Regions from separate parts of the Radiobacillus sp. PE A8.2 genome, predicted to be linked through region 3. Evidence: riboswitches for the same ligand, from Rfam matches in the RefSeq annotation. Region 3 holds a riboswitch; each other region holds the start of a gene.
What was found. Region 3 has a riboswitch for cyclic di-GMP ahead of ACI6MV_RS07315 (prepilin-type N-terminal cleavage/methylation domain-containing protein). Riboswitches for the same ligand answer to the same signal wherever they lie in the genome.
Positions count from the first base shown of each region.

Region 1: it holds a riboswitch for cyclic di-GMP, as region 3 does, so the genes downstream of both, ACI6MV_RS17440 (EAL domain-containing protein) here and ACI6MV_RS07315 (prepilin-type N-terminal cleavage/methylation domain-containing protein) in region 3, are expected to answer to the same signal.
Region 2: it holds a riboswitch for cyclic di-GMP, as region 3 does, so the genes downstream of both, ACI6MV_RS07480 (EAL domain-containing protein) here and ACI6MV_RS07315 (prepilin-type N-terminal cleavage/methylation domain-containing protein) in region 3, are expected to answer to the same signal.

Region 1 is NZ_JBJGXI010000036.1:31,476-36,731, forward strand. Features, by position in the region: gene ACI6MV_RS17440 (EAL domain-containing protein) at 1-1,899, opposite strand, end outside; cyclic di-GMP riboswitch class I at 2,036-2,118, opposite strand; gene ACI6MV_RS17445 (DEAD/DEAH box helicase) at 2,406-3,851, opposite strand; gene ACI6MV_RS17450 (TIGR02679 family protein) at 3,921-5,198, opposite strand; gene ACI6MV_RS17455 (TIGR02680 family protein) at 5,241-5,256, opposite strand, start outside.
Region 2 is NZ_JBJGXI010000010.1:36,558-41,813, forward strand. Features, by position in the region: gene ACI6MV_RS07470 (cellulose biosynthesis cyclic di-GMP-binding regulatory protein BcsB) at 1-2,203, shown strand, start outside; gene ACI6MV_RS07475 (hypothetical protein) at 2,822-3,007, shown strand; cyclic di-GMP riboswitch class I at 3,112-3,195, shown strand; gene ACI6MV_RS07480 (EAL domain-containing protein) at 3,443-5,256, shown strand, end outside.
Region 3 is NZ_JBJGXI010000009.1:113,994-119,249, forward strand. Features, by position in the region: gene ACI6MV_RS07295 (hypothetical protein) at 1-86, opposite strand, end outside; gene ACI6MV_RS07300 (PilN domain-containing protein) at 83-634, opposite strand; gene pilM (type IV pilus biogenesis protein PilM) at 651-1,610, opposite strand; gene ACI6MV_RS07310 (prepilin peptidase) at 1,625-2,380, opposite strand; gene ACI6MV_RS07315 (prepilin-type N-terminal cleavage/methylation domain-containing protein) at 2,461-2,856, opposite strand; cyclic di-GMP riboswitch class II at 2,900-2,984, opposite strand; gene ACI6MV_RS07320 (type II secretion system F family protein) at 3,061-4,263, opposite strand; gene ACI6MV_RS07325 (type IV pilus twitching motility protein PilT) at 4,276-5,256, opposite strand, start outside.

The DNA of each region.
Region 1 (5,256 bases), on a different contig from region 3:
TTTTGTCGAATGCTCGGTATTTTGCATGATCGATTCGGTTAGCTCTAATTCTATATTTTTAGGGTGTATATTCGTTTCCTTTATAATTTCCTTAACCCATTTAACAAATTCGCAACTTTCTAACTGACGAGCAGACACATTGACCGATATGGTAAGATCACTATGGTAACGATCATTCCAAGCCTTATTTTGTTTACAAGCTTTGAAAAGTACCCAGTCACCAATTTTATTAATTTGCCCACTTTCCTCCGCAATTGCAATAAATTCATCTGGGGGGATTACACCAAGTTCTGGATGCTGCCAACGTAATAATGCTTCCGTACCAACTACCTTTCCAGTCTCAATCTCTACTTTCGGTTGATAATAAATCTTAAATTGGTTTTTCTCAATCGCATGGCGCAGATCATGTTCAATTGTCATTTTTCTAGAAATAACTTCGTCCATTTCTCCGCTAAATAGCTTAGCATTGTTTTTTCCAGTTTGCTTTGCCTCATACATTGCTACATCTGCACGTTTGAGTAACTGTCCACTGCTAGATCCGTGTTCTGGATACAAACTTATACCAATACTTGGCGTCATAATAATATTGTGTTTTTTAAAGACAAATGGTTTCTGAAATGCTTTCAATATTCCTTTTGCTAAATCCAACGTACCATTGGTTCCTACGCCAGGCATAATGATGATAAATTCATCTCCACTCATCCGATAAACTTTCCCACTTTGTTTAACCGTATGGCGCAATCGACGTGATACTTCTTTTAATACTTGATCGCCGACATCATGACCAAGGCTGTCATTTACATGTTTAAAACGGTCTAGATCAAGAAGTAATATGGACCCACTTTCCACCTGTTTCATTGTCTTGTCTAAATCAAGCTGGAATCTAGTTCTATTTTTCAACCCTGTTAAAGGGTCATGATATGCTAAATACCTGTATTCTTTAAATATGTTTTTATTATATTTCATAACATAAATCTGTCTAACTATCATTAGTATCGTACTTACAGACAAACCTGCGCTAAGTGCATTGAATTTCCACTCATAGCTATTTATCACAAACAATAATAGTATGATTACACTGATGAAAGAAACTATATGCTCTTTTCCATCAATATAATTTTTTATCTCCCATTTCGGAATTACACTTTTTGTTTGCGCGTGTCCCCCTCCAAGACCAATCAAAAGAATAGCATACAACCATAGTAATTCAGCTAAATTGCCTGGATGACTGCCATGCGTGAGTAGATGATAAACATAGTACCAATCACCTAAGATCAGAAACGTAAAACCAATAACAACAAAAAAGATTAGCTTTTTAGCTTCGCTATATTTAGATAAGTAGTATAGACTTGCTGTCACATATATAATACATAAGCTTATAACTGGATACACAACCGCTACAATTAAATCCGTCGCAGATCCAACCATCAAATCTATAAACGGTTGAATTAAAAAATGGATGCTAATTGCAACAGCAAAAATCATGTTAATAGCAAGATTGAATAGATGAGTATTATTAGACCTGCGAATATTAATTAACTTAATCTTGTAAATGAGTGCAACAAGAAAAACAAGATTGGAGATTAGCCAAATTCCTGTTGCAATGCTCGTATATTGTAACGTACCTTCAGTTATCCATGACAAAAGTCTAACAATATTCGCGATTGTATAAGTACACACACCAATACCTAATAATAACCAGTAATACCGGTGTTCATGAAGCAGAATTCGATATGCTTTAAATAACCACAACGAACTAAGCAGTCCCGCTGCCGTGAACAATAGCAAAACTCCCAAGGCCTTAATCGATTCACTCTCCTTAAAAATAGACACCCAACCCAAATATACGAGTCCAACAATGATCAAGAAAAGTGTTGCTGAACGTTTCGTTGATAGCATAGTTATCCCTCACAGCTTCATATTATTCTTCATTGAGAAAGCTCCGGTTCTTCTATTAAAAGATATCGTTTACAAGTTATTAAATAGTTAACAAAAAGGTTATTCCCTATGGAAATAACCTTTAAGCCGTCATTCCTTTGGCTGCCCAGCCACCATAGGTTTCCCTTTAGGTCTGAAGCTTTGCGTCCTCACCTTTCAATGAGTTTGCCTTTTCAATGAATATCTCAATTAATTTTCTAGTCCTATTTTATCACTTTCCTAGTAAAATAGCATTCTTTTTTGGAGGAAATATCTACTTTTTTTACTTTATTTGGTAGTTTAACAAGACTATTTTACTTAAGTTCCTCGCATTCACCAGCCCTAACGGCTTAAATCAATCCACTTTGTCACATTTAATATGATTTAATACCTCTCAAAGTTTAGGAGTTGTTGAAAGACATTCTCGCCAAATCTGTAAAAAAACAAAAAGTTCTGCAAAAATGACCCATTTGCAGAACTTCAATCAATTATTTAACCGCTTTGCTTACCTTCAATTTCTTCCCTTTAACCGTTGTATTTTCCATTGCTTGCATGACGAGTGATCCTTTTCCATTAAGGATGTCCACGTAGGAAAAACTATCCTGAATCGTGATGATGCCGATGTCTTCGGCTGATACCCCAGGAATGTTTGTGATCGTCCCGACAAAGTCCACTGCACGAATTTTTTTCTTTTTCCCGCCACTGAAATGTAGCTTCATTATATCTTTATTAATGCGTGCTGTTTTATTATTTTTAACGATGCGGCGGCCCGCCATTTTTTCTTCAAAAGCAGCTTTTCCTTTAGCGACCTCCGCAGGACTCGGTGCTTCTGTTTCCGTAAGCTCAAAACCAACGTATCTTTCGGCTGCTTTTAAATATTTATTATCATAGGAGTTAACCAAGGTAATTGCTTTCCCTTGCTTACCTGCTCGTCCTGTTCTTCCTGTTCGGTGCACATAGCTTTCTTTTTCCATCGGTACGTCATAATTAATGACGAGCGATACATTGTCAATATCAATTCCTCGGGCAGCTACGTCGGTTGCAATCAAATACCTGAAGTTTCCCGCTTTAAAACCATCCATGACAGCGAATCGGTCAACTTGCTCCAAGCCCCCATGAAGTCTTTCACATGCATAACCAGATCCTTCGAGTTCCGCAAACACGGTATCGACGTTTTCTTTCGTATTACAAAAAATAATGCAACTATCCGGATTTTCTACGACTGTTATGTCTTTAAGTATGGAAAGCTTTTGTTCCTGTTTTACTTCCATCACTTTGTGCTCGACTGTGTCCGTTGTGATTCCTGTCGCAGCAATTTCGATATTGACCGGATCTTTCATGTATTTATAGCAAAGCGTTTCTACGTCTTTTGGTAATGTTGCTGAAAATACCATCGTCACGCGGTCTGATGGGAGCTGTTTGATAATTGCCTCTACCTTGTCAATAAAACCCATATTAAGCATCTCATCTGCTTCATCAATAATAAGGTATTTGACTTGCTCCAAATCGAGTGTTTCTCTCTCAATATGGTCCATGACTCGACCAGGTGTTCCTACAACGACATGTGTTTTTTGTTTCAATTCTTCTTGCTGCTTAGAAAATGGTTCTTTCCCGTAAACCGCCATCGCTTTGATTCGTTTAAACCTGCCGATGTTTGTTACGTCTTCTCGTACTTGTACCGCTAATTCTCGAGTTGGCGTTAAAATAAGTGCTTGTGGCTTCTTTTCTTCCCACTCGATATTCTCGCAAAGTGGAATCCCAAAAGCAGCCGTCTTCCCACTTCCTGTTTGCGAACGAACAACAAGATCTTGCTTGTCCAGTGCTTTCGGAATAACTTCCCTTTGTACCTCGGTAGGTGTCTCATATTTCAGTATCGATAGTGCTCTAGTTATATCGTCACTAATTTTATAGTCATTAAATCTTGCTTCAGTCATGTTTAGCCCTCACTTTTTATGTCATCCGTCTTTTGTATAGGTTTCACTCTGACGGATTAGGTTATGCAACTACTTTTCCGATCGCAATCCAGCAATCATTTTATCAACTAACGCTTCTTGATAGCCCGCTTTTTTAGTACGCTTGATCGCCTCAACAACAGGGCGGAGACAGTCTACATTTATGCTAGCTAACTTGTTTAATCTTTCTTGTGACAATGTAACATCTGCTTTTGTTGTATGGTAGGCAGCAACATCCATGTGCCATAGCTTCACGTGATCAGGATAACGTTGAAGTAGCCTTGCTGCCATACCGAGGCCTTCCGGGTCCAAATCTCCTGCATAATACAAATAGCAATTTTCTTTAACCAACATATCCATCAGCATAAGCGCAGCCAGTTTAAATTGCCCATGTGTACATACTAGTGGTGCATGTGGCACTTCATCTAAAATACTTGAATAAACACCTGAGTTCTCAACAATCCAGACTTTTTGCTTATGATTTGATGGATAAATACGATCAAGTTTCACCAGTTCCCTGAGCGGGACGTTCATGACACTTTGTTTTTTTGCGGCCGCTACCCACAGCGGATCTGCTTCATTAGCCGATTCTGCCAACAGATTCGCACACGTTACAAAATTGGTGATGTCGTCACGCAAAATCCAATAATGTAAAAGCAACTCATTCATACCTTCACTATCTGCTGGCACTATCAATTTTTCATCAAACCCACGATCAACAGCTAGCACATGAATCCATAGTTTCCCTAAATTCGTATTCCGGTCAAAAGCATGTGGATTGCGCGTAATCCGTTGACTAAACATCGGCAACCGTTCTAAACGGTCAGGCAACTGCGATATCGCTTTATGTAATTGTTCTGTCATTTGAATAAATGTTTGATCAGAATCCTCGACCAAACGATAAATCCAATATGAATCTGCCGTTTTCGCTAGCAGGTGGCTAAACCAAAATGACAAAGCGGGAAAATCTCGCTGTAGCTGTTCAAGCAGCGCAACCTGCTGCTGTTCCTTTAGCTGTTTTGCTTGTTTATTAGAAATGAGAGTCTCCCCAAAATGAGCCTCTAATAGCTCCTTCAATCCAATTCCTTCAAATTTAGTTCGCTGTAATTGTTGCTGAAACTGTTCCAACGCCACCTTACCGTTTTGCTTCAATTCTGATTGTGTAATCCCAAAAAAACTGGCGATGGTAGCGAGCTCCTGCTCATGAAAACCTGTGATGTTTACGGTGCCGCCAATTCGACCTAATGATTGATATTTTTTCTTAAAAAGTAAAAAGAGACGACGATGACCCGCATCGCCGCTAAAATAATCTAACGCTTGATTGATCATAGAGATATTCATCTCCCTTATATTACATGTTCAACAACCTTATTACACATAGGTTTCG
Region 2 (5,256 bases), on a different contig from region 3:
TGATGAAGGTGAGGGTACTTTAGATCCAGACGGAGCAACAGACCCAGAACCGACTGATGAGGAAAACACACCTGATGCAGGGGACGCTTCAACCGAGGAGCCGAATAACCCGAATTATGAATTAGAAGTGGTTAGCACCCCAGGTGATGAGGATTCGCAACCGAATAACAATGGCGAAATCATTTTGTTCGGTGAAGAAGACACGACATTAAAAGGTGTCTATGGCAACCGTGATTTCTATTTTACATTGCCGCTAAGCAGTATCGGATCGGAGAGTTATGTTGAACTAACGTTAAGTTCGTCCGAGCTGTTATTACCTGAGCTATCAACATTTACCGTGCTAGTGAACGATAAGCCACTCGAAAGCATCTCGTTCGACGAGGTGTTTGAATATAAGACGCTAAAGATTCCGCTCGACAAATCATTTTTAAAAGAAGGCGTTAATAAAATTTCGATTGCAGCACAAACGTATATTAATGATAATATGTGTTTTGATCAAACCGATGCAGCGAACTGGGTAGTTGTTCATAAATCATCTTACGCATTTATTGATACGAATGAAGCGGTAATTACCGACGATTTATTGAAAAATTTCCCTTATCCATTTATAACATCTGGCGCGCAGGACGAAATTAATACGAGCATCGTTATTCCGAACGATAGCAGTGGCGATGTGATCAAGACGGCGGTTAATATTAGTCAGTATTTATCACAGCAAACCACCGGAAAAGCAGTTGTTCCTGTACTGTTTGAAAGTGAATGGAGCGAATCGTCCGAGCAGCAGCACGTGATCGCTGTCGGAGAAATCGATGCCTGGACTGGCGCAATTGGCAACAAAATCACGTTCAAGGATCAAAATCTGCAGGATAATGAGCTATACTTGCACAACACCATCGAACAGACAGAAGCGAAAGAACGACAAATCCTGTTCGTGACAGCAAATAATGAGCAAACGTTAGTGGAAAAAGGCACATTCCTGACGAATCCAGAAATGAGACAGCAGCTAACTGGAAATTCAATTAAAATCGGCAGCATGCCAACGATGACATCTACTTCTGCTGATCCGGAAATGAATTTACAGCTTGTCGATCAAGCACTCGTGCTCGATGACACGCGACTCACGAGCCAAACGTTTTACTTGGATATTCCATCGTATTGGACAATCCAGGATAAAGGAACATTAGAGTTAAAATTCCGTGCATCGCCATTATTAAATGAATGGCAGGATGAAGACTTACAAGATCAGCTCGGGTTAACCGCCTATGTGAATGGTACGCCATACACGGTGCCACTGGCGAGCCTACTTGAAGATGACATGCAAGAGGATGATATTTTCAGCTACAGTTTCCAGATTCCCAGAGAGTTGATTGCAGGTCAATCACTCGTGCCGGTAAGTTTTGAATTTAACTATCCACACACACAGGAAGGCTGTCGGAGAAATTATAAGAGCGGCAACTGGGTGACGATTGAACAAGACAGTGCACTAGCAATACCGCACGAAATTGCTGGCGGCTTCACGTTTACGAACTGGCCAGCAGCGTTAATGAATGAATCGAGTGGAAATTATGAAAATGTGGCCTTTGTATTGCCGGAAAACGTTGAAAGCAAAGGGCTTAATCAGTTATCGTTACTCGTTAACAATCTAGCAAGCTATCGGGATTTTACCAACTATAAGGTTGTGCGTGGTGATACGAGTGAACTGGAAGGGAATACGCTCCGAGAATATCATTTTATTTTCTTAAAAGGACCAGATGACGGTTTTGAACAAGCGAGCGACGATCTACTCATTCCATGGGATCAAAACAGCGGACTCAACTTGGCTGAATTCGGTTTTATTGAAGAAACCGCTAATTATGTATCATGGATGCAGCCGTCCTATTATAACGGTGATAAAGCGATGGTCTACTTCCAGTCACTTGATGAAGAAAAAGATTACCCTTATGTACACGATAAGTTTTTCAGCTTACTAGGTGAGCTCGATCGTAGCAAAGACAGCACGATCATCGTCGTAAACAAAGCGAATCAAGCATACACATTCGGCGAAAAACAAGCTAGCGGCGCCACTCCAGTAACCGGCGGCATCGCAGCAGGTGAGGAAGAATCAAGCAATATTCTGCTATACGTAAGCATCTTTGCCGTGATCTTCCTTCTATCGATATTATCGTTCTTTGTGATATGGAGAAGACGACGAAGAGAAAGTTAATCAAGAGCAACTCTGCTGACAGGTATGTCGGTGGGGTTGTTTTTTTGGGTGGTTGCTGGATTCCTTGGGGTGGGCGTGCGATTATTGGAGCGAAGCGAGCGATTTCATATCTCGAGCGCGCGGTATCAAATAGCAGGTGCATGATTATGATATCGAAGCGAGCGATTTTGCACCCGAAGTGCGCGGCCCCCGAACCGTGTCGGCGCAGCTTTCCTTCAACCGGCAGTTAATTAACGGCCACTTATAAAAAGCTAATCGAGCGTGTTTGCTTTAACACGGCCCCTAAGACAACCGGCACTTCATTAAAATATAGTTAATGAAGTGCCGCTGTATTTGGTTAATCGGCCAAGTGTAGGGGGATAACGAGGAAAGCTATGTCCGAATAGAGACTAATCGGCCAAATCTAAAGGTGTAACCGTTAAACTCTAGTCAATTAAAATGGTAACAGCCATGTTTAGTCGCCTATCCACAAAATCTATGGCTAATTAGGGTCAGCCAATATATAAACCGAGAGTGATCCCTTATCAACATCGCCCACCCAATAACCGGCACTTATTCAACAAATCTAACTAGGCACCAATCCCCCTCTATCAGCATAAACAATACTGAGGTGGTCTCATGCAATCAATAAAAAAGATGTTTAAATTAATCAGCTTTTTCACTATATTCCTGCTTTTGTTCGGTTTCTTCGTAGTATTTCTAGTATATGTTGTGCCTATTATTGGCTTGAAGACGGTGTTAATTTTTCTAGGCGTTTTCCTTGTTTTATATATAGTCGATGCGATTCGACACATGATTAGTTGACGAATGAAGTAATTTTCAAAAAAATGCAAAAATTAACAAAAAGCTGTTGATTCCTGTAGAAATATGTATATAATAGGCAGTATAATCATACTTATAGTATAAAAAATCGATAAAAGCATACTCATCAAAAGGTGAGGACGCAAAGCTATAGGGGCTAAAGGAATTTCCTATGCCAGCCAGTTACCGAAATCCCAAATATCAAATTTTTAAAAGGGGCTTACTCGGTAGTATATATCGATGTAAGCCTTTTCATTTTAGTGGGGTTACTATATAGTAGATTTTATAGACACACTACCCAGCTAAGAAGTTACTTCTGATTTTTGATGAAATGATATGCGGAAGGTACTTGTAATATAAAAGTCACCATAATTCGGTAATGAAACTTGTGATTTACTTATCATACATAACTAACTCTCAACAAGGCGGTGAGTAACGGTGCATATTTTTAATAACATTCGAAAAATCAAAGATAACTTATTACCTTCTAGTGAAGCAATTCTCGATCAGATTACCAATGGTTTTTTCATGATCAGCGACCAGTGGGAAATTCTCTATATTAATACTTGTATCGAAAAATGGTTCCAACAATCAAAGGAATCATTAATCGGGCGGAATTTTTTTGAAGCATTTCCTGGCGTCATTGGTACGCGAGTTGCACACTATTACGAAAAGACGATGAATGAGCGTATTCCTCACACGTTTGAAGATTATTATGCACCAACTGGATTATGGACTGAAATCAGCGTCTACCCTTATGAACATGGAATTATCGGATATATGACAAATATTACCACAAAAAAGCAGAATGAGCATAATATGAAACATATGGAGAACCATGACTATTTGACTGGATTGCCTAATCGTAGGTACTTCGAGGTGAAATTAAATACATTAATTGATGAAATAAAAGAGAATGGGAATGCCGCATTTGCTCTATTGCAAATCGATATCGATCGGCTCCGATACATCAACGATACATTAGGACATTATACTGGTGATGAATTGATTAAACAACTCGCGATTCGGTTGCAGGATAAAATTGGAGATAAAGCATTTATTGCACGGTTAAGTGGTGATGAATTTTCCATCATAATCGACCGAGGCGAGCTTGATGAGCGGGAGGTAGAATCAATCGCACGCAGTATTGTCAAGGATACGGAACGGACCCCTTTTCTTATCGGAGATCAAACCCTTTACGTCACGATTAGCCTTGGCATGTGCTTATATCCGGAGAATGCCAATTACGTGCAATCGCTAATCGAAAATTCAGGACTCGCTCTTTACCGTGCCAAAAGACAAGGTGGCAATACGTATCAAACGTTTAATCTAATTAAGGATATTGATACATTTCGCCAATTTTCATTGGAAAAGGACATGCGTAAAGCAATTCAAAATAATGAGTTCGAACTTCACTATCAACCGCGCGTAATCGTTGACAGTGGTAGAATCCAGAGTGCGGAAGCGTTAATTCGCTGGAATCACCCATATTGGGGCAGGCTTTCACCAGCAGATTTTATTCCGCTCGCAGAAGAGACAGGCTTTATCCATCCACTTACAAAGTGGGTAGCACAGACGGTATGTCAGCAGCTTAAAGAATGGGAAAACGAAGGCATCTCACTGATCCCGATTTCCATAAATGCATCGGCACATTGCTTTTTGGCAAGAGATTTCGTCGCAAGTATTCGAGAGATATTAACGGACATGCAGGTGGACGGCAAATGGATAGAAATTGAAGTAACCGAGACATTCATGTTGGATTCACAAACGCAAACAGAAATAACGATCAAGCAGCTGAGGGAACTTGGCATAAAGATTGCGTTAGATGATTTTGGTACAGGCTACTCCTCACTTGCTTATTTAACAAAATTTAAACCGGACGTGCTGAAAATGGACCGATCAATCTTGCAAGATGTAACCAACAGTCCCTCGAAGGCAGCAGTTGTAAAATCAATCATTCATTTGGCACATGGGCTTGGTATTGAAGTGGTTGCAGAAGGGGTTGAAACAGAAGGACAGCTGCAGTTTTTACATGAGTATGAATGTGATCAAATCCAAGGATATATTTATAGTAAACCGATTCCTGCATATGAACTGTTGAAGCTAATTGCCAAGCGATTCTTACTCCCTGTTGATCATGAAAATAAGCTGAAACCGTTTGTTGATAAGAGACAGCATGCACGCGTGCCATTGTTTTTTCCGTCAAGTGCGCAAATGATGATTAGTAGTGTACAGGGAAAGACGATTCATAC
Region 3 (5,256 bases):
CTATAGCCAGCGAAACAAACACCGATCACTATAATGGCACTTAATATGGATACTATTAATGATGTACGATTCCACTCTATCTTCATTCTGGATTCGCCTCTTTCATCCAAGCTTGTTCATCGATCGTTATTACATAAGTTGCTAGATAATCATATTGATTCTCTGCCACACCCGTTGCTTGCACCGCATTTGCTTCCACAGAGGTTATAAACGATTGCTGTTGAAGCGTATTGGTAAAGGCAGCAGTGTCAGAAAAAGTATCCATCTGTGTTGCAATCGTAATCGCTGCATCTCCATGACTATAACTCTGAAAAACCCCGCCATCAGGTAACAATTGAATCATATAGTCCATCAAAGCAACAGTTGGAAAAATCGACTGTTCAATTTGCACAATTTGCGTTTGCAATAAAGCTCTATTGTCTTGTAGAGCTGCTTCTGCTCTAACTTCTTGCACCGTTTCTTGATTGGTTGCTAGTTGTTGTTGAATATTGTCTATTTGTTGGTTAAAGTAATTATTTCCCCAGTACAACAAAAATAGAATACCCGCTATTAGTAAGATAGATATGAATGATATAAAGTAAGGAGCACGATTTCTTCTTTTTTTCGGCTCGATAAGGTTAATTTCGACGATCATAGCCAAGTCCAACTCTCTATTCCTTGTTATCTTTTAATGCTAAGCCTAATACATCAGAAAACTTAGCAGGGATCTGTAGTGCTTCATAATTATTGTGCATCGATTCCACTGAAATAGAAAAGCGTTCTTTTACAAACATCTCAATCTTTTCCATATCAGGGAAATCACCAGCAAGAAGAAGCTTTGTAATAGGTTCTGATGAATCAGAAACGGAAAACTGGAAGAAATCCATAAAACGCTGAATTGTAACTAATTGAGATTCAATGTATTGCTCCACAAGTGCATCATTTTCAGTTAATACGTATTCCTTCGTTAAAATGTCATATCGAAGCGGATCACTCGATGTTTTAATGTAACGTGTAAATACTGGTTTTAACTGCTTAAACGCAGTAAGAACAATTGCATCCTTGCCCCATTGAACCGCCAACAGATTTTCATCCTGGCTCGCTTTATTTAATGAATAATACAATCGATATAAAGATAAAGAAGATAAATCCGCTACTACCGGTTTCAACCCTGCATTTTGAAATGTTTGCACAAATTGATTTACCCGCTCACGTGGATAAGCGAACAGTAAAATTTTCGTTTTGTCCTCTGCCTCTCCAATAACTTCAAAATCAAAGATCGGATCTTTAAATGGAAAGCTCAAATTTTCCTCAAGCTCCATATAAACATAGCTTTTTATTTCCTGTTTTGTTAATCCTTTTGGCACAACATGCTCACGAATCGAAACTGCTGTTTCTGGCACACAAAAATATAGTGGCTGGCGGTTCCATTTCTTTTCTTTAACAAGACTTTTTAATACCTTTTCAAAGGCAGCTTGGTCCTTAATTTTGCCGTCTTCCACAATACCGGCAAGAAGTGGTTTTTCCCCGTAATCCTTAACACCATCCACTGATGGCTTTTTTATGTACATATATCGAATCACATGATCAGTAATAATAATATTGACACGTTTCTGTTGTGCTTCCGACAATGATATCACCCACTTTAGTAAAAGAGATTTAGATACCAATTAATCAAGGTATCACCAAAAAAATATGTAGTAATTGTTCCTAACACAATAAATGGCCCAAATGGTACAGGTTTTTTCCGTTCTATTAAGCCGAATGCTATTAGAAGGATGCTTAAAACCGTTCCATACAACGTCGATAAAAAGAATGCTAACAACACATATTTATGCCCCAGCACAATACCTAATAGCCCAAATAACTTCATATCGCCGCCACCCATACCGCCTCTGCTTACGATAATAATAAGCGCTAATAGTACCACACCAATTACCGCTCCAACGATGGAGCTCCACCATGGTGTTAACGGTACCCAAATGCGGGCAATTACAAGCAAAGGTAAAAAGAAAAGCAGAATTTTGTCAGGAATGAGCATATAACGAAGATCTGTTACAACTATGATAGCCAATAATGACATGAAAAGCAACGAAACGACAAGTTCCTTGCTGAATCCAAAATGAATATAACTGTACATGAATAGAATACCTGTAAACAGTTCAATGGCAGGGTAAAGTATGGAGATTGGTTTATGACAGCTTCTACATTTTCCGCGTTGAAAGATAAAAGAGAAGACAGGAATAAGCTCATACCATTTCAGCGTATGATTACAATGAGGACAATAAGATCGCTGTGATTCGAAAAGCTGTTTGTTGGGGACACGGATACCAACTACGTTGTAAAAAGAACCGAAGATGATACCGGTGATGAAGAAATAAAGGATGTAGAATGATTGCATTTCACATACTCCCTAATATGGTTATAGTGGTCATTATTTAAAAAACCTTGACACTATTAGTGTCAAGGTTAACTTTTCAATTATTCAGGAGCAGTATAAGTTAATTTTACATTATACTTGTTACTACCCGTAGCTTCAGTGTCTACTTCAACATAAGCAGTGGTATAAATTTCACCGGATTCAGGATCCTCAGGCACTTCTTCTAGGTAACCTAATTCAACCAATTCATCTGCAGTAAACCCTGTATAGTCAGTATGATCTATTGGATTCTCACCTGCTGCAACAGCTAAACGAGCAGCCTCTTCTACCATTTCTACGTTTGAATCATGTGCCTTACCTTCCGTATCTGAAATAATACTCCCAATCGCCGGAACAGCGATCGCAGCAATAATCCCCAAAATAACAATTACAGCCAATAACTCAACTAAAGTAAAACCTTTAGCATCTTTCATCATTTTTAATAACTTTTTTAACATGTTTGTTGTCCTCCCCAAATCATATTTATCTAAAACATAATTGTTTGAAGTCAGTCGGTTGCACTACTTGCTCCTAGCTACCCAAAGTGCCCATATAGTGGTAGCTGTTCATAGCATCCCGCTCTTACTAGTTATATTATACTAGACAAACAATTGTTGTCCACAATAATTTTATAACTTAATAGCATATTTTTTGTTTTTTTGTCAAAAAGCATCATAAATTGCAAACATTGGTATAACGATAGCGAGTACGATCGAACCGATGACACCAGTTAGTAGCACAATCATGACTGGTTCAATATAGCTTTTTAACCGATCGGCTACTTCTTCAACTTCATCGTCATAGAAATCGGCTACCTTTTTTAACATTTCATCTAGGGAACCCGATTGCTCACCCACCGCAATCATTTGCGTCACTAATACAGGAAACACCCAATGCTTGTCCATCGGTCCTGCCATCGATTCCCCTTGTTCGAGTGTTTCTGCACTCTCTTTTAAAACTGCTTCGACGACTCTATTACCAACAATTTTTTGTGCGATTTGCACGGAATCAATAATAGGTACCGAACTATTTATTAAAGAACTAAGCGTTCTTGTTAACCTTGCCATCACTGCTTTTTGCATTAATTTTCCGAATATCGGAATTCGTAATTTAATCACGTCAACGCGATATGCAAACTGATCTTGTTTCATCAAATACCCGTAGCCAACGATGATTAAACCAATCAAGATTGGAATCGTCCACCAGAAATCTTGTAAAAACCCACTGATTTTTAAGACGAATGCAGTGTAGGCGGGAAGTTCTTCTCCCATCGATGCAAACATATTCGCAAAAGTTGGTACGATATATGCAAGTAAAAACATCGTCACAAGTATGGTAATAAAGGCGATGATTAGCGGATACGTTAGTGCTGAAACAACTTTTTGCTTGAGACGGAATTGATTCTCGTAGTAATTAGCTAGGTTATTCAATACCTCATCCAAGGTACCGCTTGCCTCACCAGCAATAATCATATTAATGAACAAGCTTGGAAACACTTTTGGGTACTTGTTAAATGCTTGGGATAAAGAAACCCCCGCTTCCAAATCCTCTTTAACATCTTCTAGAATTTTCGTTAATTCAGGATTGTCAATTTGTTCTTGCAAGATAGTCGTTGTTTCGATTAATGGGATACCCGCTTCGATTAATGTCGAGAATTGCCTTAAAAATAGCACAAAATCACGGTTTTTTACCTTACTTCCAAATGAAATATCCATGTACAGAACACTATTCAGCTCTTTTATTTTGAAAACGGCGATCCCTTGACCTTTTAACTGTCCCATTGCTTCTTGCCTTGTGTCAGCACTTATTTTACCCTTTTTCAGTTTTCCTACTCGATCTCTTCCTTGATAGCTATAATAGGACATATGGTAACACCTCTAATTATTCGTATAGGAAATCATTACTTCTTCAGCAATGACGCGTTGTTTTAAAAGCTCTGTGATACTCATTTTCATCGTTTGCATCCCTTGTTCTTTAGATGTTTGCATAAAGCTTGCGATTTGGTGCATCTTGTCATTACGGATTAAATTTTTAATCGGTGCAGTGTTACGCAAGATTTCCATCGCAACTCTTCTACCCCTGCCATCAACAGTCTGGTATAATCGCTGGGAGACAATTGCCTCTAATACATTGGCAAGTTGTACACGAATTTGTCCTTTTTGATCAGCTGGAAATACATCAATAATCCGCTCCATTGTTGATGCAGCATCGGTTGTATGTAACGTTCCTAAAACTAGGTGACCAGTTTCAGCAGCAGTAATTGCTGTTGAAATAGTTTCTAGGTCACGCATCTCCCCTACAAGAATGACGTCAGGGTCTTGTCTTAATGAAGCGCGCAGCCCATTAGCAAAACTATTCGTATCAAACCCTACTTCACGTTGATTAATAATACACTTGTTATGACTATGTAAATATTCAATCGGGTCCTCTAACGTAATAATATGACGAGCCATTTGCTTGTTCATATAATCAATTATCGCTGCTAACGTGGTACTCTTCCCACTTCCAGTTGGGCCAGTAACGAGTACTAAGCCTTGGTTTACTCCTGCAATCTTCTTTAACACTTCAGGGGTTTGTAATTCCTCTAATGTTGGTATTTTTGCAGGAATAGTTCGTATCGCCAACGAAATATTATTGCGTTGATGGTATATATTTACACGAAACCGGGATACACCTTTAATCCCATACGCTAAATCAATTTCTTTTTCTTCGACTAACTTTTCCCACTGCCAATCTTTTAGAATCGCTCTGGCCATTTCCTCCGTATCTTTTGGACGTAAGGCTTCTTCTCCAAAAGCTTGTAACTCCCCGTGTATACGTAACACGGGCGGTGTACCAATTGTTATGTGCAAATCAGA